DNA from 3 places in the Cellulomonas sp. A375-1 genome. Region 3 is predicted to be linked to each of the others. Evidence: riboswitches for the same ligand, from Rfam matches in the RefSeq annotation. Region 3 holds a riboswitch; each other region holds the start of a gene.
What was found. A riboswitch is a leader RNA that binds a small molecule or an ion and turns the genes downstream of it on or off. The one in region 3 is predicted to bind S-adenosylmethionine.
Positions count from the first base shown of each region.

Region 1: another riboswitch for S-adenosylmethionine. It lies ahead of CWIS_RS06160 (NADPH-dependent FMN reductase); the one in region 3 lies ahead of CWIS_RS14150 (dicarboxylate/amino acid:cation symporter).
Region 2: another riboswitch for S-adenosylmethionine. It lies ahead of CWIS_RS16360 (methylenetetrahydrofolate reductase); the one in region 3 lies ahead of CWIS_RS14150 (dicarboxylate/amino acid:cation symporter).

Region 1 covers NZ_LFKW01000051.1:67,269-71,411, reverse strand. The annotation lists gene gdhA (NADP-specific glutamate dehydrogenase) at 1-471, opposite strand, end outside; gene CWIS_RS06170 (hypothetical protein) at 742-1,374, shown strand; gene CWIS_RS06165 (hypothetical protein) at 1,388-2,314, shown strand; SAM riboswitch class IV at 2,396-2,504, shown strand; gene CWIS_RS06160 (NADPH-dependent FMN reductase) at 2,529-3,113, shown strand; gene CWIS_RS06155 (flavin reductase family protein) at 3,110-3,709, shown strand; gene CWIS_RS06150 (LLM class flavin-dependent oxidoreductase) at 3,676-4,143, opposite strand, start outside.
Region 2 covers NZ_LFKW01000152.1:14,378-18,520, reverse strand. The annotation lists gene CWIS_RS16375 (DUF3418 domain-containing protein) at 1-923, shown strand, start outside; gene CWIS_RS16370 (DNA-3-methyladenine glycosylase I) at 1,322-2,005, shown strand; gene CWIS_RS16365 (hypothetical protein) at 2,131-2,316, shown strand; SAM riboswitch class I at 2,471-2,567, shown strand; gene CWIS_RS16360 (methylenetetrahydrofolate reductase) at 2,607-3,656, shown strand; gene metE (5-methyltetrahydropteroyltriglutamate--homocysteine S-methyltransferase) at 3,771-4,143, shown strand, end outside.
Region 3 covers NZ_LFKW01000133.1:17,035-21,177, reverse strand. The annotation lists gene CWIS_RS14165 (M20/M25/M40 family metallo-hydrolase) at 1-336, shown strand, start outside; gene CWIS_RS14160 (DUF5703 family protein) at 382-615, opposite strand; gene CWIS_RS14155 (hypothetical protein) at 769-1,086, shown strand; SAM riboswitch class IV at 1,279-1,394, shown strand; gene CWIS_RS14150 (dicarboxylate/amino acid:cation symporter) at 1,609-3,072, shown strand; gene CWIS_RS14145 (fibronectin type III domain-containing protein) at 3,137-4,143, shown strand, end outside.

The sequences.
Region 1 (4,143 bases), on a different contig from region 3:
GCCGATGTGGCGGTACAGCTCGGTCATGAACGACTGGCAGAAGCGCATGACCTCGCCGTCGGACTTGCCGCGCGGGTCGAAGTCCGACCCGCCCTTGCCGCCGCCGATCGGCATGCCCGTGAGCGCGTTCTTGAAGACCTGCTCGAAGCCCAGGAACTTCACGATGCCCAGGTAGACCGACGGGTGAAAGCGCAGGCCGCCCTTGTACGGGCCGAGCGCGGAGTTGAACTCGACGCGGAACCCGCGGTTGATCTGCACGTCCCCGGCGTCGTCGACCCACGGCACGCGGAAGATGATCTGCCGCTCGGGCTCGCACAGCCGCTCCAGGACGGCGGCGTCGGCGTAGTCGGGGTTGCGGACGAGGACGGGCCCGAGGCTCTCGAACACCTCGTTGACCGCCTGGTGGAACTCGCGCTCACCGGCGTTGCGCGCGAGCACTTGCTCGCGGGCGCGCTCCAGCTGCACCTGCATGATTCGGCTCCGCTCTGCTCCGCGTACCGGGTGAAGGACGCGATCAGGCTAACCACGACCGCCCCACGCCCGTGCGGGACTACCGCCCTGTGGACACCGGGGTGCCAGCACCCCGTGGCGGACGTGTCCAGTATCACGCGGGCGACCCCGGGCCACCTTCCGAGCAGACGACGAGCCCACCGACGCACGGGAGGGGCGATGCGACCGAACCCGGCACCGCCGGCCACGGTCCGGCAGCGCTCGACCACGCCCCGGGGACGGGCCAGGCGCGTGTGGGCCCTGCTCGCGGGCCTCGTCGTCGTGGCGGCGTGCGCGGGGCCGCCCGACGAGCCGACGAGCGCACCCGACGACCAGGCGTCCACCCGGAGCACTACGACCGGCGAGCCTGCGACGACGAGCACGCGCGGCGGCGAGCAGCCGCAGGAGCCGCCGGGCCGACAGCCCGTGGTCACCACCGCGCCGCCCGTGGACGGCTTCGCGACCTTCGACGGCACGGCCTCGTGCGGGTCGCTGTTCTGGAACGGCGGGCTGGTGGGCCTCGACCTCGCGGACGGGATCACGTTCCACGTCGACGAGCTCGTGATCGCCGGCGACTGGATCTGGGACCAGGACGCGTGCGGCGACCAGGCGACCGGCGCGGTGTGCGTCGACGTCGACCTGCCACCGCAGGGGTGCCGCATCTCCGCCGTGCCGCGAGACCCCGAGCACCTCGACCTGGACGCGACGATCGCGGCGCACGGGTCGCTGCGCTGCGCCGCCGAGGTGAGCGACGACGACTGCACGCACGCCGCCGAGACCATGCTCGCGTCGCCCGGCACCCCGCTCCCGCTCGTCGACGAGAGCCAGCGCGAGCAGCTGCAGACGCCGACCACCGAGCCCACCGTGGACGAGGGCCAGCCATGAGCCCCGCGCAGCGATGACCGACGAGCCGCGGCGCGGGCTGCCCCCGTGGTTCACGGTCGTGACGCAGTTCGTCGCGCCCGCGACGTTCGTCTCGGCGTTCCTCTTCTACTACGGGTACGCGTTCACACGGTCCGAGCTCTGGTACTTCGGGCTCGACGTGGACACGATCGGCCTGTCGCCGCGCGAGTTCGTCATGCGCTCGCCGAAGTCGCTGGCGGTGCCGCTCGTCGTGCTGACGACGCTGTTCGTCACCGTCGCCACGGTGCACTCGCGGCTCGAGGTGCGGGCGCGGCACCTACGCGCGACGCCGGAGGGTGCGCAGCGGCTCGCGGACCGCGCGCGGGCGGCCGTGCTCGCGGGGTCCGGCGTGCTCGGCGTGGGGGTCCTGCTCCTGCTGGCGTACGCGTGGTGGGGGTCGTGGGTGTGGCTGCCGCTGGTCGCGGCGGCGGTGATCGCGGTGGGCGCGGCGGCGACCGCGGGCGCGTTGCGCTACGTGCGGGAGCGGCCCGCCGGGGTGGTCGCCGGGCTGTGGGTGCTCGTGGTGGCCGGCGTGCTGTGGGTGGTCTCGATCACCGCGGGCTGGGCGGGGGTCGGGTTCGCGCAGCAGACCGCGCGCGAGCTCGACGAGCTCCCGCTCGTCGTGCTGGACACGACGACGCCGCTGCGCCTGTCGGACACGACGATCGCGGTCGAGGACCTGTGCGTGCACGACGACGACCCCGACGACGGCGTCACCCCGGCGCCCGACGAGGAGTGCGTGGCCGCGCAGGCGCCCCGCTGGCGGCATCGCGGGCTGCGCCTGCTGGTGCAGGGCCCCGACGCGATGTTCCTGGTCCCGTCGTCGTGGGACGCGGGTGCGACGACCGTGATGGTGCCCCGCGACCTGCCCGCGCAGTGGCAGTTCCAGTTCGTGAACCTGCCCCCCGTCGACGCCTCGTGAGCCTCCGGCACCCGTCCAGCTGACGAGATTTCCGACTTATTCGGTACCCATTTCCGACGCCGCTGCTATACCCCTCTGCCAGGTCACGAGAACCAGCGCCAAGCCCCGGCTCGCTGGTCGGCAACCCCGGTCACGACGGGGTGCTCCCGGGGGAGACCGGGCCGGCCCTTGGGGTCGGCAACCGTGACGGACGAGGAATGCGAGGGGCACCCACATGAGCACGCAGACCACGCCCCGACCCACCGTGGTGGTGGTGTCGGGCAACCCGCGCGAGGGATCGCGCACGCTGGGCGCGGCCCGGCAGGTCGCCGCGGCGATCGCGGCACACGTCGACGGGCAGGTCGCCGCACCGATCGACCTGGCCGCGTTCGCCGACGAGATCCTCGCCGCCGACCACCCCCGGGCTGACGCGGCCCGCACCGCACTGGCCGGTGCCGACGTCGCGGTCGTCGCGACGCCCGTCTACAAGGCCTCCTACACCGGGCTGCTCAAGGCGTTCCTCGACCTGTACGGGCCCGACGGCCTGGCTGGCGTCGTCGTCGTGCCGCTCGTCGTGTCCGGGACCCCCGCCCACGCGCTGGTCGGGGAGGTGCACCTGCGGCCCGTGCTCGTCGAGCTCGGCGCGGTCGTGCCGACCCGCTCGCTCGCCGTGACCGAGGCGGACCTTGCCGACCTGCCCCCCGTGGTCGACGCGTGGCTCGCGCGCGGGGGCGAGGCGCTACGGCGCTCGCTGGGTGCCGCACGGGACACCCGCACCTCGGGCGTCGAGGCCGACGAGCTCGCGGCGGTGGCCCGATGACCGCCGAGCCCGTCGTCGGGCCGCGCTCGGGGACGTCCGGCACGTCCGGCACGTCCTGCGCCGCGCCGACGCCGCGTCTGTCACCCGAGGAGTACAAGGCCGTGTTCCGCGGCCACCCCGCGGGGGTGGTCGTGGTCGCGCTGCGCGACGAGGACGGCCGGCCCGTGGGCTTCACCGCGACGTCGGTGATCTCGGTGTCCGCGCAGCCGCCGCTGCTCGCGTTCTCGCTCGCGTCGTCGTCGTCCTCCTGGCCCGCCGTCGAGCGGGCCGTCACGCTCACGCTGAGCTTCCTCGCCGACCACCAGGACGACGTCTCGGCACGGTTCGCGACGAGCGGCATCGACCGGTTCGCGGCAGGCGGCTGGAGCGCTCTGGAGACCGGCGAGCCCGTGATCGACGGCGCGCTCGCGTGGGTGCGGGGCCGGGTGGTGCAGCGCACGGCCGTCGGGTCGAGCCACCTCGTCTCGGTCGAGGCGATCTCCTCGAGCGTGCACGTCGAGCCGGAGAGCGCCCACCGCACGGGCCTGGAGGCCGCGTCGCCGCTGGTCTACCACGACCGGACCTACCACCGGATCGGCGGGCACTCCGCGATCTGACGGGTCACGCCACGCGCCTCGAGGAGGGGGCGGACGCCCTCGGCGAACCAGTACGCCTCCTCGAGGTGCGGGTAGCCGGACAGGACCAGCTCGTCGAACCCCGCCGCGTGGTACTCCCCGACCAGGTCGGCGACCTCGTCGTGGCTCCCGACCAGCGCCGTCCCGGCGCCCCCGCGCACCAGCCCCACGCCGGCCCACAGCCCGGGGTGGATCTCGAGCGCGCGTGCGTCGCGGCTGTCCGCGAGCGCGCCCGCGCCGTGCAGCGCCACCATGCGCTGCTGGCCCACCGAACCCGACGCGGACAGACCCCGCTGAGCCTGCGCGATCGACGCGGGGTCGAGGTCGTCGAGCCAGCGCTGGGCGACGTCCCACGCGTCCGACGAGCGGTCGCGCGTGATCACGTGCAGCCGCACGCCGAACCGCACGTCGCGGCC
Region 2 (4,143 bases), on a different contig from region 3:
GCTCGTCGGCCGCGGGGTCGCTCGTGGAGGGTGTCACGCGGAGCGGGCTCACGACGTGGCCCGACGACCTCACGCTCCCCGAGGTGGTCGAGGTGCGCTCGGGCGCGACGCTCGTGCGCGCGTTCCCCTCGCTGGTCGAGGAGCGCGCGGGCGGACCGGCGACGGTCTCGGTGCGCACGCTCGCCGACGAGTCCGCGCGCCCGGCCGCCGCACGCGCCGGGCTGCGACGCCTGCTGCTGCTCGACATCGGGCTCGCCCCGGCGCGCGTCACGTCGCGCTGGAGCGGCGCGCAGGCGCTCGCGCTGGCCGCCAACCCCTACCCCAGCCGCGAGGCGCTGGTCGAGGACGTGCAGCTCGCGGCGATCGACGCGCTCGTCGCCGAGCACCTCGGCGCCGGGACGCCGCGCCGCGCCCCGCAGGATGTCCGCGACGCCGCGCAGTACGCCGAGCTGCGCACGTGGCTGCGCGACCGGCTCGAGGACCGGGTGCACGCGCTCGTCGGCACGCTCGTCGACGTGCTCACGGCCTGGCGCGAGCTCGAGGTCGACCTCAAGGGCACGACGAGCCTGGCGCTGCTGGCCACCGCCTCGGACGTCCGGGCGCAGGCCGGCGGCCTGGTGCACGCGGGCTTCGTCGTCGAGACGGGTGCCGACCGCCTGGTGCACCTGCCGCGCTACCTGCGCGCGGCCCGGTACCGACTGACGAAGGCCGCGGAGAACCCCGCGCGCGACGCGGACCTGGCGTGGCAGGTGCGTGACCTCGAGGACGCGCTGGCCGCGGCGCCCGGTGCTGACCCGGCACGCCGGGCCGAGGTCCGGTGGCAGATCGAGGAGCTGCGCGTGAGCCTGTTCGCGCAGCAGCTCGGCACGCCGACGCCGGTCTCTCCGCAGCGCGTCCGCAAGCTTCTCACCGCGCTGTCCTGACGCTCCGCCGAGCCACCGCAGCCCCGCCTCGATCACTAGAAACCCCACGACCCGGCGCCTGCTCGCCCCTCCCCCCGCTGTACCTGGAGCAGACCCTGGGTCGCGGATCGGAGAGACGACGACCCAGCGCCTACTCGCGCATCCCACCGCCCGAGCCGGAGCACACGCTGGGTCGCGGGTCGGAGAGACCACGACCCAGCGGCCACTCGCGCATTCCGCCGCCAAAGCCGGAGCAGACACTGGGTCGAGTCGGGTCGGGTCGGGTCGAGCCGCGGCGGGTCGCGTCGGGGCCGGTCGAGTCTGGGCGGGGGCGGGGGTGCGGCGGGGGTGACCGCTCGTCGTCCACAGGTTGTGTCGAAGAGGCCACGCGTGTCGGTGCCACGGGCCAGACTCGCCCCATGGCTGCATCCCCACCTGACGCGCTCACACCTGACGCGCTCACACCTGATGCCCGCACGCCCGATGTCCGCACGCCCGATGTCCTGAGCGCACTGCTGGCGCCCGCGAGCGCACCCGAGCCGCCTCGGGTCAGCGGGCGGTGCTTCGGGGACGGGGACCCACTGTACGAGCGCTACCACGACGAGGAGTGGGGCGTCCCCGTGCACGGCGAGGCGGCGCTGTTCGAGCGGATCGCCCTCGAGGGGTTCCAGTCCGGGCTCGCGTGGATCACGGTGCTGCGCAAGCGTGAGTCGTTCCGGGCGGCGTTCGCGGGGTTCGATCCGGAGGTCGTCGCGGGGTACGACGAGCACGACGTCGAACGGCTGCTGGGGGACGCGAGCATCGTGCGGAACCGCCAGAAGATCGAGGCCACGATCGCCAACGCCCGCGCGCTGCTGGACCTGCACGCGTCCGGTCGGACGCTCGACTCGATCTTCTGGTCGTTCGCGCCGGACCGCTCCCAGCACGTGCGCCCGGCGTCGTGGGCGGACGTCCCGGCGGCCACGCCCGAGTCGCGCGCGCTCGCCCGCGAGCTCAAGTCGGCAGGGTTCCGGTTCATCGGGCCGACAACCGCCTACGCGGCGATGCAGGCGTGCGGACTCGTCGACGACCACCTCGTGACCTGCCCTTGCGCACCCCACTGACCCGGTTGCCCCGGGCGCGGCCGCCGGTCCCGGGACACGTGTCCGTCGCGGCGGCGTGTGCTCCGCTCGGGTGATCGCTGCGCCGGGACTTCGCCTGATCGAGGACCGCGGCTACAGTTCCGCGCATGACCGAGATGCCCGACCCCGAGATGCGGCTCGAAGCCGTTCTCGGTGCGCGGGAGGCCATGGCCGGTGCCCAGGCACCGGACGCCGACGTGCTCGAGGCCGTCGAGGCGGGCCTGCTGTCGGTGGCCGGCGGCGCCCTGAACTGGGGCGAGATCCCCCACCAGCGCCCGCGCCCGCTCGGCTGACCTCCGCGCCCCGGGCCGCACCAGCAAGGGACGCGATCGCCCCCTCGCGTTCCACGACGGCCGACGCAGTCGTGGACTGTCCGCTCTGCGACCCGCCGGTCTCACAAAGTGAGAACTCGTGGTCAGCATGTGGGCTCCCGGCCTACGATCACGACAACCATCCAGAGCGGCCGAGAGACCTGGCTCGTTGACGCCGCAGCAACCCCCCTCCGCGACGAGGGTGTGGGTGCTTCCGCCAGGACCGATGGAGTCGACATGTCGCAGACCTCGTGTCTGAACGGTCCGTCCGCGTGAGCGCCGCGACCGCAGTCCCGCCCGTGGCCGCCCCGCGGCCCTCCGACGCGCTCGCCGCGCCCGGCGCCACCACGACGACCGAGACGCGCGCCGTGACCGGCACGCACGTCGCGCCGTCACCGCGTCCGCTGGGCAGCGTCGACCGCCCGACGATCTCGTTCGAGCTCTTCCCGCCGCGCAACCCGCAGGCCGCCCCGCGCCTGTGGGAGACCGTGCGGGCGCTCGAGTCGGTGCACCCGGACTTCGTCTCGGTGACCTACGGCGCCTCGGGCAAGACGCGCGAGACGTCGCGCGCGCTGGTGTCCCGGCTGCTCCAGGAGACGTCACTGTCGCCGATCGCGCACCTGACGTGCGTCGGGACGAGCCGCGAGGAGATCACGACGATCGTCGAGGAGTTCCTCGACGAGGGCGTCCGCTCGTTCCTCGCGCTGCGCGGCGACCCGCCCGTCGGCCAGGACGACTGGCAGGCGCACCCCGACGGCCTGGCGACCGCGAGCGAGCTCGTCGGGCTGCTGCGCGAGATCGAGAGCCGCCGGTGCACGGCGAGCCCGGCCCAGGCAGTGCGGGCGCGGGTGCGGCCGCTGTCGGTCGCGGTCGCCGCGTTCCCGCGCGGCAACGCGGCGACGGGCGGCACGCGAGCGCAGGACGTGGCCTCCCTGCTGGCCAAGCAGGAGGCGGGCGCGGACTTCGCGATCACTCAGGTGTTCTACGACGCCGAGGCGTACCTCGGGCTCGTCGCCGAGGCGCGCGAGGCCGGCGTGGTCATCCCGATCATCCCGGGCATCATCCCGGCGACCGACCCGGCGCGCCTCGAGCGCGTGCAGGCGCTCACGGGCGTCCCCGTGCCCCGCGCGCTGCTCGAGACGCTCGCCTCGGCGGACGACGAGCGCGAGCGGCACCGCCGCGGGATCCGCGCGGGCGTGGACCTCATCAACGGGATCCTCGACGGCGGCGCACCGGGCGTGCACCTCTACACGTTCAACACCCACGGCGCCGCGCTCGACCTGCTCGAGGGCGCCGACCTGGACGGCCGCGGTCGCGACTGACGCCCGTCGTCGGCCCGCCCGCACCCACGCACGACCCGAGAACCACGCACCACCCGAGCACCACCCCAGAACGTCAGTCCCCTGCACGACCACGACACCGAAGGCTGGACCCTGATGAGCGAGACCCCGCAGTTCCCGACCGGCTCCGTGCTCGGCTACCCGCGCATCGGGCCGCGCCGCGAGCTCAAGAAGGCCATCGAGGCGTTCTGGGCCGGGCGGTCGACGGCCGACGAGGTCGAGGCGACCGCCGCGCAGCTGCGTCGTCGGACGCGTGACCGCCTGGTCGAGCTCGGCCTGCCGAAGGACGTCCCCGCGATCCCGAGCGCGTTCTCGTTCTACGACCACGTGCTCGACGCGAGCGCGGTCGTCGGCGCGATCCCCGCGCGGTTCGCCGACCTGGTCGACGAGGACGGCGCACTCGACCTCGCGGGCTACTCGACCGTGGCGCGCGGCCGCGGCGACGACCTGCCGCTCGAGATGACCAAGT
Region 3 (4,143 bases):
ACGATCGAGCGGCTCGCCGGCCCGCACGTGCGCATCGAGGACATCCACCGCGACGTGGCGCTCGAGGCGCCGACGACGGGCTCGCTGGTCGACGCGATGACCGACGCCCTGCTCGCCGAGGACCCCGGGGCCGCCGTGCTGCCGTACATGCTCTCGGGCGGGACGGACAACAAGTCGCTCTCGCAGCTGGGGATCACGGGCTACGGGTTCGCGCCCCTGCGCCTGCCCCCGGACCTCGACTTCGCGGGCATGTTCCACGGCGTCGACGAGCGCGTGTCGATCGACGCCCTGAAGTTCGGCACGCGCGTCCTGGACCGGCTCCTGTCGACCTGCTGACGGGCTGTGCCCGCTGGGGCGTCGTCGTCGCAGGCGGGCCGGCGGTCAGTCGAGCGTGCTGCGGACCCGCAGGATCTTGCGCCGCAGCCAGACGCGTCGCTCGCCACCCACGTAGAGCACCGACCGGGCCAGCTCCCAGCGCCCGTACTCGGCGTGCTCGACGAGCATGCGCTGGACGTCGTTGCGGCTGGTCGTCCGGGGGAGGACCAGGACCCGGTACTCGTACTGCCCACCCTGCGCGACCCAGTCCCGGCGTCGCTGACGCGTCTCGACGGTCATCCGCCACCCTCCCGTTGCCGACTCGCGTGGCGCCCATTGTGCACCGCGTCGCGGGGTGCCGTGCGTACGCCGAGAGGCGGGTCGCACGCTGCGGGGGAGTGGTGGCGGCCCTCGGTCCTGCCGGGCACCCCGTCGCGGCGGTACCGTTCGGACATGACCGTCGACCCCCGTGCCGCGCTGGACCGATTCGTCGCAGCGCTCGAGGCGCACTACAACGCTGTCGTCGCGCGCCAGGGCGAGGACGACCCCGCGGTCGACGACGCGTACGACGTCCTGGCCGACGCCTTCGAGGTGTACGACGACGCCCTCGGGACTGTCCACGGTGAGGCCACGCCGTTCTACCTCGCCGAGGAGGACGACGAGGACGACGACTTCGACGACGACGTCGAGGGTGGCGACGACGAGTCCGAGGACGCCGAGGGCGACTGGGCGGGCGACGACGAGTACGACGAGGTCGAACCCGCGCGCTGACCCCGCGGCGCCGCACGTCAAGGGTGCGAGCGGGAGGTCCCCACGGTGCGGCCGAACGGGTGACAAGCGTCTCGGAGTGCGGACCACCGGGTCCCGGTTGTTGACACCGCGCTCCCGTCGTCACTAGAAAGAGCCTGCAAGGAAAAAGCGACCGGTATAGTCGGCATAAGCCGATCCGGTCGTGGAAGACCAGGTCACGAGCGTCTCCGACAAGCCCCGGCTGGGAGACCGGCAACCCTCCGTCCGTGGTGGGGTGCCCCGGGTGAGGACCAGGCCGTCGTGCGCGTGCACGACGGCAAGCACGGGCGCCGCGGGATCGGCGCCTGCCGACGACGAGGAGCACGGGCGTGAGGTGTGCGAACGAGCACCGACTCCGTCGATGTTCCTGCGCTGCCTTCTGACGCACGTCGTCACCTCGGTGCGCGAGGCCTCGTCCCGCGCGCCGCACGCCCTTCCCCCTCCCTGAGCACTCCCTGACCGTCCCCGGTCGTGGGAGCTGCCCTCGCACGATCGGAGCACCCCGTGAACGTCTGGGACGCCGCAGCGCTCGCCGTCACCGTCGGCCTGTTCGCCGGCCTGTTCGCCCTCGCACGCAAGCGCGTGAACTTCAGCGTGCTGACGTTCGTCGGGCTGTTCCTCGGCGTCGCTGTCGGCGTGGTGTTCCGCGACCACGTCGAGTACGTCCAGCCACTCGGCCGGGTCTACGTCAACCTGCTGCTGACCATCGTGGCCCCGCTCGTGATCGTCTCGATCCTGTCGAGCATCACGTCGCTGGGCTCGACGTCGCAGCTGCGGACCATCGGCGGACGGTCGGTCTACTGGCTGCTCAGCCTCAACCTCGTCGCGATCTTCCTCGCACTCGGCACGGCGCTGCTGGTCGGGCTCGGCAAGGGCGCGCACCTGGGCACGCAGGACGTGGACACCCGGTCGCTCGACTCGGTCCAGCAGCCGTTCACGTCGGTGTTCATCGGCTTCTTCCCGACGAACATCGTCAAGGACGTGTCCGAGAACAACATCATCCCGATCATCCTCGTGAGCATCCTCGTGGCGGTCTCGTGCTCGCTGGTGGCCGACAAGAACCCGCAGAAGGTCGCCCCGTTCAAGGCGTTCGTCGAGGCGTCACGCGAGATCATCTACCGCGCGGTCGGCTTCGTCATCAGCCTCACGCCCTACGCGGTGCTCGCCCTCACGGCGTCGTTCACGTCGACCGTCTCGGCGGACACGAGCCAGCTCTGGCCGCTGTTCACGCTGCTCGTCGTCGCGTTCGTCGTCTGCTTCGCCCACACCTACCTCGTGAACGGCGTGTTCCTGCGGGTGTCCGCGAACGTGAGCCCCGTCGCGTTCTTCCGCCGGATCTTCCCCGCGCAGCTCACCGCGTTCACGACGCAGAGCAGCGCCGGGACGCTGCCGCTCACCACGAGCCTGCTCCGGGAGCGCGTCGGCGTGCCCGCCGAGATCGCGGGTTTCACGGCGCCGCTCGGCACGACGATCGGGATGCCGGGCTGCGCCGGGATCTGGCCGGTGCTCCTGGCCGTGTACAGCGTCAACGCACTCGGCATCCCGTACGGGCTCGGTGACTACGCGGTGCTGGTGCTGCTCGGCCTCGTCGTCTCGATCGGCACCGCGGGCGTGCCCGGGACCGCGACGGTCACCGCGACGACCGTGCTGGCCGCTGCGGGGCTCCCGCTCGAGGTCATCATCCTGACGCTGCCGATCAGCGCGCTCGCCGACATGGCGCGGACCACGAACAACGTGACCTCGGCCGCGGTCGCCGCGACCATCGTCGCGCGCAAGGAGGGCCGCCTGGACGACGCGATCTTCCGCTCCTCCGTGGACCGGTCCGTCGACCTCGGGGAGCCCGTGACGCCGGAACGCTCGAACCCGGCGTCCCCGGCGACGACCGACGACGACGCCCTCTGGGGCGGCGTGCCCGTCGGCGCGTGCGCGATCGAGCCCAGCCCGCGCGTTCCCGTCGGCTCCCGCTGACCCGCCCGCACCCGTCCTCGCCCCCCGTGCCCCCGCACCCCCTTCCCGTAGAAAGCGCCCCCTCGTGAACCCTCTTCTCCAGCTCGGCCGCCGGAGCCTGCCCCTGGTCGCGGCGCTCGTCGTCGGCGTGATCGCCCTCGGCCTGCCGGTCCTGCAGGCGACCCGCGCGAGCGCGGCCACCGTCGAGTGGGTCGATGGCGGCGACGACCAGCACTGCCTCCAGGACGACAAGGGCGCCGCGCTCGTCAACCTCGCCGAGGACAAGTGGTGCCAGCCGATCCCGACGTGCCACGAGTACGACGGGAAGAACCCCAAGTACAAGGGGCGCATCGTGCAGAGCAGCGCCAGCACCGGGATCTGGCAGGGCGCGGCCGACGAGGTGCTCTACGCGGACAACCTCCCGTCCGACTACAACCTGACGCCGACCCCGACGAAGTCGCCCACGCCGAAGCCGTCGGCGAGCCCGACACCGACCAAGGCGCCGACGCCCGGCACGACTCCCACGCCGCGTGCGACCCCGGCGCCCGGCAGGACGCCTGTGCCCGGCACGACGCCCTCCCCGGGCGCGACCAGGCCCCCGACGAGCACGCCCGCTCCCGGTGCCACGACAGCGCCGGGCGTCCCGGCTCCTGCGGCGCCCGTGTCCGACGACCTCGGGATCGATCCCGACGAGGCCGTCGTGCCCGGAGCGCCCTCCGCACCCGGCACACCGACCCTCACGGTCGACGGCACGACGATCGTCGTGACGTGGGAGCCGTCGGTCGACGTGGACCTCGACAGCGTGACGGGCTACGTCGTCCTGCTCAGCGGGGGCAACCGCGCCGAGGTCGACGCGGCGACCACCACCTACGAGTTCCTGGACCTGCCGGACGGCAGCTACCGCGCCGCGGTCCGCGCGGTGAACGACGTCGGTGAGTCCGCGGCCTCCACCCCGTCGGTGCCGGTGACGGTCGGCACGCCGCCCGCGTCGGTCGTCGGCACGCTGACCTGGACGGGGGAGGTCGTCCCCGGTGCGACCGTCGCGCTGACCGGAGCGGGTTACGCCGCGGGCGTCGACCTCGACGTCGAGCT